2 linked regions of the Aeoliella mucimassa genome follow. The protein of the gene in region 1 interacts with the protein of each later gene in a pairwise test. Links are inferred from orthologs where the notes say so. Each region holds a gene or a part of one and is shown on either strand. Other genes may lie near its edges.

Evidence for each region. The genes of interacting proteins can lie anywhere in the genome.
Region 2: the proteins of Pan181_RS00795 (region 1) and Pan181_RS09920 interact in binary tests that used the Escherichia coli proteins (3 or more experiments, as listed by UniProt). The link is inferred for Aeoliella mucimassa from one-to-one orthologs.

Annotation. Positions count from the first base shown.
Region 1 is NZ_CP036278.1:191,437-195,905, reverse strand. What follows is about bases 915-3,914. They hold Pan181_RS00795 (cytochrome c oxidase subunit I), read left to right. Parts: upstream 915-1,547; coding sequence 1,548-3,281; downstream 3,282-3,914. Other genes in these bases: Pan181_RS00790 (cytochrome c oxidase subunit 3), read left to right, coding at 3,340-3,914; coxB (cytochrome c oxidase subunit II), read left to right, coding at 915-1,548. Outside these bases: Pan181_RS00805 (SCO family protein), read left to right, coding at 1-335; more of coxB, read left to right, coding at 394-914; more of Pan181_RS00790, read left to right, coding at 3,915-4,383; Pan181_RS00785 (cytochrome C oxidase subunit IV family protein), read left to right, coding at 4,438-4,469. UniProt on the Escherichia coli protein: Cytochrome bo(3) ubiquinol oxidase is the terminal enzyme in the aerobic respiratory chain of E.coli that predominates when cells are grown at high aeration.
Region 2 is NZ_CP036278.1:2,456,273-2,459,854, reverse strand. Bases 736-3,582 are described here. They hold Pan181_RS09920 (pyridoxal phosphate-dependent aminotransferase), read right to left. Parts: upstream 2,791-3,582; coding sequence 1,681-2,790; downstream 736-1,680. Other genes in these bases: Pan181_RS09915 (DMT family transporter), read right to left, coding at 2,855-3,582; Pan181_RS09925 (cupin domain-containing protein), read right to left, coding at 1,140-1,643. Outside these bases: Pan181_RS09930 (DUF1559 domain-containing protein), read right to left, coding at 1-28. UniProt on the Escherichia coli protein: Shows aminotransferase activity with methionine and histidine as substrates, and to a lesser extent also with phenylalanine.

The DNA of each region.
Region 1 (4,469 bases):
CGTTGATGATCGTCACGCCCGAGGGGGTGGTTTCGCGATACATCAATGGGCTCGGCTACGAAGCCAAGACCCTGCGTTTGAGCATGGTCGAAGCCGCCGACGGCAAAGTTGGCAGCACGGTCGATCAAATCCTGCTGACCTGCTTCGTGTACGACCACACCAAAGGCAAGTACGCCCCGCAAGCGGTTGGCATCATGAAACTCGGCGCTGCGGCCACGGTGTTGGTGCTCGGCCTGGCGCTGGCTCCCTACTGGCTTCATCGCCGTCGGTCCACAAAATCCACAGAGAGTGATTCCACAGATTCCACCGACACGCAGGAAACGATTACCGCGTAGCCCGCGCAGTGATCCGCGATAGTCGCCCCGTGTTTTGGTGGTTCATAAGGTGTTAGAAATGTTCGCAAGCGACACGTTTACAACTTTGCCGGCCCTGCCACTCGCCGGAGTGTGGATGGGGAATTCCCCAACCACCACTGGCCAGCACGTCGACTTCGTGTACGACGTGGTCACCTGGATCAGCATTTTCTTCTTCGTGCTGGTCGTCACATTGATGGTGACATTCGTGGTGAAATACCGCGCGCGGCCAGGCCACACCGAGCAGCCCTCGCCCTCGCACAACAATGCGTTGGAAATCATCTGGTCGGTCATTCCCGTATTGCTGCTCGCGCTTATCTTCTTCATGAGCTTCACCCTGTTCATGGACATGCGAACCCCTCCGGCGGATGCCTATGAAATCCGGGTGGTCGCCTCGAAGTGGAACTTCAACTTCGTGTATCCCAACGGAGCGAGCTCCGATGTGCTGCACGTACCACCTAATCGGCCGATTCGACTGAAGCAGGAATCTCGCGATGTGATCCACAGCCTGTACATCCCCGCGTTCCGCGCGAAGATGGACTGCGTGCCTGGACGTTACACCTACCAATGGTTCGAAGCCACCGAGCCAGGTAGCTACGACCTGTTCTGCGCCGAATACTGCGGCCGTGACCACTCGAACATGAACAGCATCGTCGTGGTGCACCAGGACGATGCGGCCTTCCAGGAACAACTCAACAAACTCAGCACACCGCCTGCCTATCCTCCCGACTGGGGGAAGGAACTCTGGGCAAAGAAGGGCTGCAAGGCCTGTCATACGGACGACGGAAGCTCGATCGCCGGCGGTGGTCCCTCGTGGAAGGACGTGTACGATCCTGCCAAGCCAAAGACGTTTGTCGGCGGCGACTCGATCGACCCCAGCGATATTCCTGCGATGGACAACTACGTGATGGAGTCGATTCGCAAGCCTCAGGCCAAAATTCGTGCTGGCTACGAGAGCGTAAAGATGTCGGCCTATCCTCCTTCGCTGGTCTCCAATGAAGAAGTAAATGCGATTACCGCATACATGAAGGAATTGGCTGGCAAGTACGACGGCCCATCGCGTGAAGAAGCCGAAGCGGCTGCCGAAGCCGCCGAGAATGGCGAACAGGATGCCTCGACCGATACAGCCGAGACGGATAGTCCGGAAACAGATAAACCAGAGACCGATGCTCCCGAAGCAGGAGACCAACAATAATGGCTACCGCAACCGCTCAACATGCCGACCATGACCACTCGTCAGAGAACTATCTGACTGCTGGTAAGTCGATTGCCTCGTGGGTGTTTACGCTTGATCACAAGCGGATTGGTGTGATGTACCTGGTGGGCATCTGCCTGAGCCTGATGCTCAGTGGTCTGTTCGCCCTGGCGATTCGCATCCATCTGTGGACTCCTGCTGGTGGTTGGTTCACCGAGGACATGTACAACCAGTTGTTCACCCTGCACGGGGCGATCATGGTGTTCTTGTTCATCGTGCCGAGCATTCCCGCTTCGCTGGGCAACTTCTTCCTGCCGATCATGCTCGGTGCGAAAGACGTCGCCTTCCCCCGGATGAACCTCGCGAGTTTCTACCTGTGGGTAATCGGCGCGTTCTTCTTCCTGGCTTCGCTGTTGTTCTCCGGCCTGGATACCGGGTGGACGTTCTATACCCCATATAGCTCCGAAACCAGCCAAGCCCCAGTGTTGTGCGCCACGATGGGTGTGTTCATCCTCGGTTTTAGCTCGATCTTCACCGGCCTGAACTTCGTGGTCACGATCAACACGATGCGTCCCCCAGGGATGACCTGGTTCAAGATGCCGCTGTTCCTGTGGTCGTTGTACGCTACCGGTATCATTCAGCTGCTGGCGACCCCAGTGCTCGGCATCACCGTGCTGCTGCTCGCTGCTGAAGCCGCACTGCACATCGGCATCTTCGATCCCAAGTACGGCGGCGACCCCGTGTTGTTCCAGCACTTCTTCTGGTTCTACTCGCACCCAGCCGTGTACATCATGATTCTCCCCGGCATGGGCGTGGTCAGCGAATTGCTGCCGGTTTATTGCCGCAAGCACATCTTCGGCTACAAGTTCATCGCCCTGTCGAGCATCGCGATTGCGTTCCTCGGCTTCCTGGTGTGGGGACACCATATGTTTGTCTCCAGCCAATCGACGCTCACCACGGTAATCTTCAGTGGTTTGACCTTTAGCGTGGCCATTCCTTCGGGCATCAAGGTGTTCAACTGGCTGGCAACGATGTACAAGGGCAACATCTACCTGACCACCGGCATGTGCTACATGCTGGCGTTCCTGTTCTTGTTCACCATTGGTGGTCTGACCGGTTTGCACCTTGGTTCGGTCGCGACCGACGTTACGCTGCACGACACCTACTTTGTGGTCGCTCACTTCCATTACGTGATGGCCGGCGGTTCGCTAATCGCGTTCGTGGGTGCTCTGTTCCACTGGTGGCCCAAGATGTTCGGCCGCATGTACGACGAAACCTGGGGCCGCATCTCGGCACTGCTCGTGTTCGTTGGTTTTAACCTGACGTTCTTCCCGCAGTTCATCCTTGGCTCGCTCGGTATGCCTCGCCGGTATGCTTCGTACGAAGGACGCGAAGGCTTTGCAGTGAGCGACGAACTGCTCGGCAGCTTTACTCACCTGCACCGGGTTTCGACCGGCGGTGCCATGGTGCTGGGAGCCGGTTTGTTCCTGGCCGCTGGCGTGCTGATTGCCGCGTTGATCTGGGGTCGCAAGGCTCCCAAGAACCCCTGGGGCGGTGCAACGCTCGAGTGGACTTGTGCGTCGCCGCCGATTCATCACAATTTCGACGAAACTCCCACGGTCGACGATCCTTACGTCTACGATTACCTGGAATACGATGCCAACGAAGGGGGCTACCGACCGAAACCGGTCGCGGTTCCCACGCCCGATCCGCAACACGAACCAGTTGCCTAAGGCCTGTCGTAAGTTCGTCTCTCCTATCCGTTTTTGATCACTCAACGTTTACTCGCACATGTCCACCGCCCACGCTGACGACCATTCTCATCATCGGTTTCAGGCACACCACTTCGAAACCAGTGAGCAGCAGTTCCAGGCCGGCAAGCTCGGTATGTGGTTGTTCCTGGCTACCGAAGTTCTGTTCTTCAGTGCCATGTTCTGCGCGTACGCTGTGTACCGCTCGAACCACCCTGAGGTGTTCGAGAAAGCCGCTCAGTTCCTGAATCCCTACCTGGGGGCCGCGAACACCCTGGTGCTGCTGGCAAGTAGCTTGTCGGTCGCCTGGGCGGTGCGTTGCGCCCAAATGAACGATAGGAAGGGCTTGCTCACCAACTTGATCTTCACGCTGTTCTGCGCTGGTGCGTTCATGGGCGTGAAGTCGGTAGAGTATGGGCTGAAGTTCAAAGAAGGATTGTTCTGGCGGGGCAATTTTTCCTACGTCGATGGTTCGCATCCCGACCTTACCGAAACGCATGCAACGCTGCAGTCGATCGGCCTCTGGCTGCTCGGCATCGCGGTTGCGTTCGTCGTGGTGAGCATGGTGATCAAGGCCGCTGGTGGCAAATGGGCGTTGTTTGCCCTGGGGGCCACCCTGTTCGGCGCCGGCGTCGGCTGCCTGGCTGGTAACGCCTACACGCTGCACGAAGAACAAGCATCGCATCACGCTACTGCTGGTGAGCATGCCGAAGGCGAGGAGCACGCCGAAGAACACGCGGCCGAAGGAGAAGTCGCTCACACCGAAACGACCGCGGAAGCCCCTGCTACGGATGAAGCAGCCGCCCCGGCCGATGCCGAGGCCCCTGCTGGCGACCCACTGGCATACGGCGGTGAAGGCTCCAAGTTCCCCGGCGTCTTCTTCAGCATCTACTACGCCATGACCGGCGTGCACGCCATCCACATCCTGGCGGGCATCGGCGTGTTTGTTTGGATCATTAGCCGCGCAGGACGCGGGCATTTCGACTCCGAGTACTACGGCCCGGTAGAATACACCGGTTTGTACTGGCACTTGGTCGACCTGATTTGGATTTACCTGTTCCCCCTGTTGTACTTGATTCAATAAGGAGCGTTCTGCTTCGCCTTTCCACCCGCTTGCAGACCGCTAGCCGATAAAACCATGTCTGATAATCATCACCACTACATTACTCC
Region 2 (3,582 bases), 2.3 Mb from region 1 along the record:
GGGTAAAACCCGAGCGAGTGCGCACCATCTTATCTTCTCCATAACGAGTGCGATGCATCAATCACAACACATATCTACGACCAGCATCGCTGATCGGCCCGCCGATACCGTGTGAACGTCACCTATCTCACCCCCCCCGAAAAAAAGTGAGGTTGCCGAAAGGTGATTGTTGTCTTGTCGCCTGAGACGACCGCCTGAAAAGGGGCCCTCATGAGTAGACATGAAGGGCTTAATAGAAGGTTTACCGCTGAGGGCGAAGTCTTACAGAGGTTTTGCCAGTTTTTTCGTTAATACTGGCAAAGTCTTTTGAAATCACTCTCTCGTATTCCTTCTTAAGGTGTTGCACTGCTTGGAGTAACGTGAAAACGAAGCTTGCTATGGAAGCTACTCTTCCTCCGACGAGATATTAGCCGATTTGACCGGCGGGTCCAAACATATTTTTGACGAAACGAATGCGAGGAACGGAATTCGATTCCAAAACCAAGTCAAAAATTTGACGGCCCCTGGCGGGTTCGGTAAACTGCGTGCACTCCCGTCGGGCACTCTGCGCTCACGCTGCGCGCCTACCCAGCTCTTTGATCATAAGCTCGGCCAAGCTGTTGTTGTCCATGCCTGTGCATGTGGTTCGGCCTGATTGTTTATGCCATCGGTCGACTTTCCGTTCAGCCAAGCCTACTGGTGTTGGCTGCAAAGTCCTCTCCTTCAGCGGGACAGGGTTCTTCTTGTGATTTGTGCACTTTTCGCTTCGAAATGGCCACCACTTCTGCTATAACAGGTGGGATACAAGTGTATAGTTAGTGCAGGCCGTTAGGTGCAATACGAAGAGGAGAACTCATGGGGGGCAAACGGATGAAGCAGAAGGTAGAGCAGCGAAGAATGGGGTGGGGCGTGCCGTCGTGTTTTGCCCCCACTTTTTGGGGCAGTGGGGCGAAACGCCAGTCGGGTGGTTTCGGCCTCTATGAAAAAACGCCTGAATTTAAAGGATCAAACGAACCTTCGTGGCCGCCGTGAAACGAGAATAAAGCCCCCACGAATCGATTTCGGGCTTTTGGGGGCATAACACAACGGACTCAGAGCCGACCGACGACGCGAACATTGGTGCCAGCCAATTCGCAAAACCGAACCGCCCGCCAGCTCGCCTAGCGTGTTAGCCGGGTGATGAGGGCTTGGTGCTGCGGAAAGAGGGCCAGCAACTCGTCGCGGGTCGGCATCTCGAAGTCGGCGAAGTCGAACCCGGGGGCTACCGTGCAGCCAGCGAGCGCGAAGCCGGTGGGGTCGAGTACCTGGGCGCCGAACCAGCTACCGGCTGGCACGATCGCCAGCGGAGCCTCGCCGGCGGTCACATCGCGACCGAGTCGCAGTTGCTCGGCGCGGCCGTCGGGGTGGATCACCTCGATCGCCAGCGGCGAGCCATCGTAAAAGTGCCACAGCTCGTCTTGGTGAATGCGGTGCAGTGCCGAGAAGTCGCCAGGGCCGAGCAAGTAGTAAATCGCGGTGCTGAACGAACGATCGCCAGTAAACCGAGAGGGGAGCGAGGTCTGTGGAACCGATTCGTCCGCGCGGTACATCTCGCGATACCAGCCACCCTCGGGGTGAGGTTGGAGGGCGAGCGAATCGATCCATTGTTGACGCGTAACAGACATGAAACCTTGAAGGAGGTGCTCGTGAGAGAATAAACGACTAACGCTTGGCCAGGTCGGTCAGCACATCGATGCCGCGCTTTACGGTCTCTTCACTCGCTGCGTACGAAATGCGGAAGTGAGTGTCGCGTGCGCTGAAGATGTTGCCCGGGATGATGAGCAGCTCGCGGGCGATGGCCTCGGCGACGAACTCGCTGCCGGTTCCCCAAGGTGCCTTGGGGAATACGTAGAATGCCCCGTCGGGTTGCGAGACCTCGTAGCCTGCCGAGCGAAGTCCGTCGAGCAGCAAGTCGCGGCGATGGCGATACGAATCGACGTACGGCTGCATGTCGACATCGAGCGCGGCCAGCATCGACCATTGCAACGGGTGCGGAGCACATACGTAGGTGTACTGCTGCAGCATCGTCATCTTGTCGATGATCTCAGCCGGCCCATGCACAAAGCCGAGCCGCCATCCGGTGACGCCGTACGTTTTGCTGAACCCATCGACCACGATCGCCTGATCGTTAAACGACGCTGGACTCACCAGCTCGTCGGAGTAACAGAACCGGCGATAGATCTCGTCGGACACGATAGCAATGTTGTGCTTGGCCGCTAGTTCGGCCAGCCCGCGGACTTCGTCCTCGGTCGCGAGCACGCCGGTCGGATTCGCCGGGCTGTTGAACAGGATGAGCTTCGTACGAGGCGTGATAGCCGCTTCGACTTTGGCCAGATCGACATGGAAGTCGGGATAGGTATCGACCTTTACCACCTTGCCACCCACCATGCCGGTGAGGGCTGGGTACATCACAAAGTAAGGATCAAAACAAATGACTTCGTCGTCGGGATCGACCATGGCCATCAGCGCGAGCACCAGCGCGCCGGAAGTACCGCTGGTCACGAGCACCCGACGATTGTCGTGCCCGTATTGCTTGTCGACATCGGCCTGCAACCGCTCGCGGAGGGCGGGGATGCCTTGGGTCAGGCTGTACCCGTTCTGGTCGTCGTTGATTGCTTGGATGGCTGCCTGCTTCACTGCATCGGGCACGGCGAAGTCCGGCTGGCCGATCGACAGGTTGATGGGATTGGCCAGCTTGGCCGCCAGGTCGAACACTTTGCGAATGCCGGAACTGTCGACGTACTGCGTGCGTTGGGCGATCCAGGGATGCATGACAAGACAACAAGGGAAAGGAGGAAAGGGAGAGCCAAAAGTCCAGTGTACTACTTCTGGATGGTTAACGACTAGTTCTCGCGGCCGACACGTAGTTCGCCTGGCTCGACTGAACCAGGGCCACCATGCAGAGGATGCCTCCCATGGCGACAAGCTGCAGGGTGCTGATCGCTTCGCCATCGCGGTAGCCCCACCCCAGGGCGACCAGCGGAATCACGTAGGTGGTCATGCCGGCGAACAGCGGCCCGCGCTCGAGAATCAGGTGAACCAACAAGCCGATGCAAGCACCGGTGCCGAGCGGGCCGAGAATCGACAACGCGAACACGGCGTGCTCCAGATCGGCAGGCGTACCTTTGGTTGGCATCGTCAGGCATTCCCAAATCGCCAGCGGAAGCAGCAACGTTCCGCCGACCGCGAGCTGAATGGAGGAAATCACCAGTGCGGGCACCTGCTGCAGTTGCTGGCGGACCAGCGTGTTGCCAATTGCGTACGACAGCGGAACCGTCACTGCGATCGGCATCAGCCATTGGGGAAAGTGGTGCGTTTCGGCATCGGCCAAGGCGATCCACACCAGCAGCACCAGACCGACGGCCACACCGATGGTTTGCTTGCCAGTGGGACGCACGCCGAGCATCGGCACCGCGGCCATGATCGTCATCAACGGCGTGAGCGGCACGAAGATCGCCAGAAAGCTGTGATCCGCTTCCTGACTGAGGATCCACGGCTGAATCACGAACGGGTAGGCGTTCGCAGTGATCGCGACAATGGTTATCCGCAGCAGCGTCTTACGAT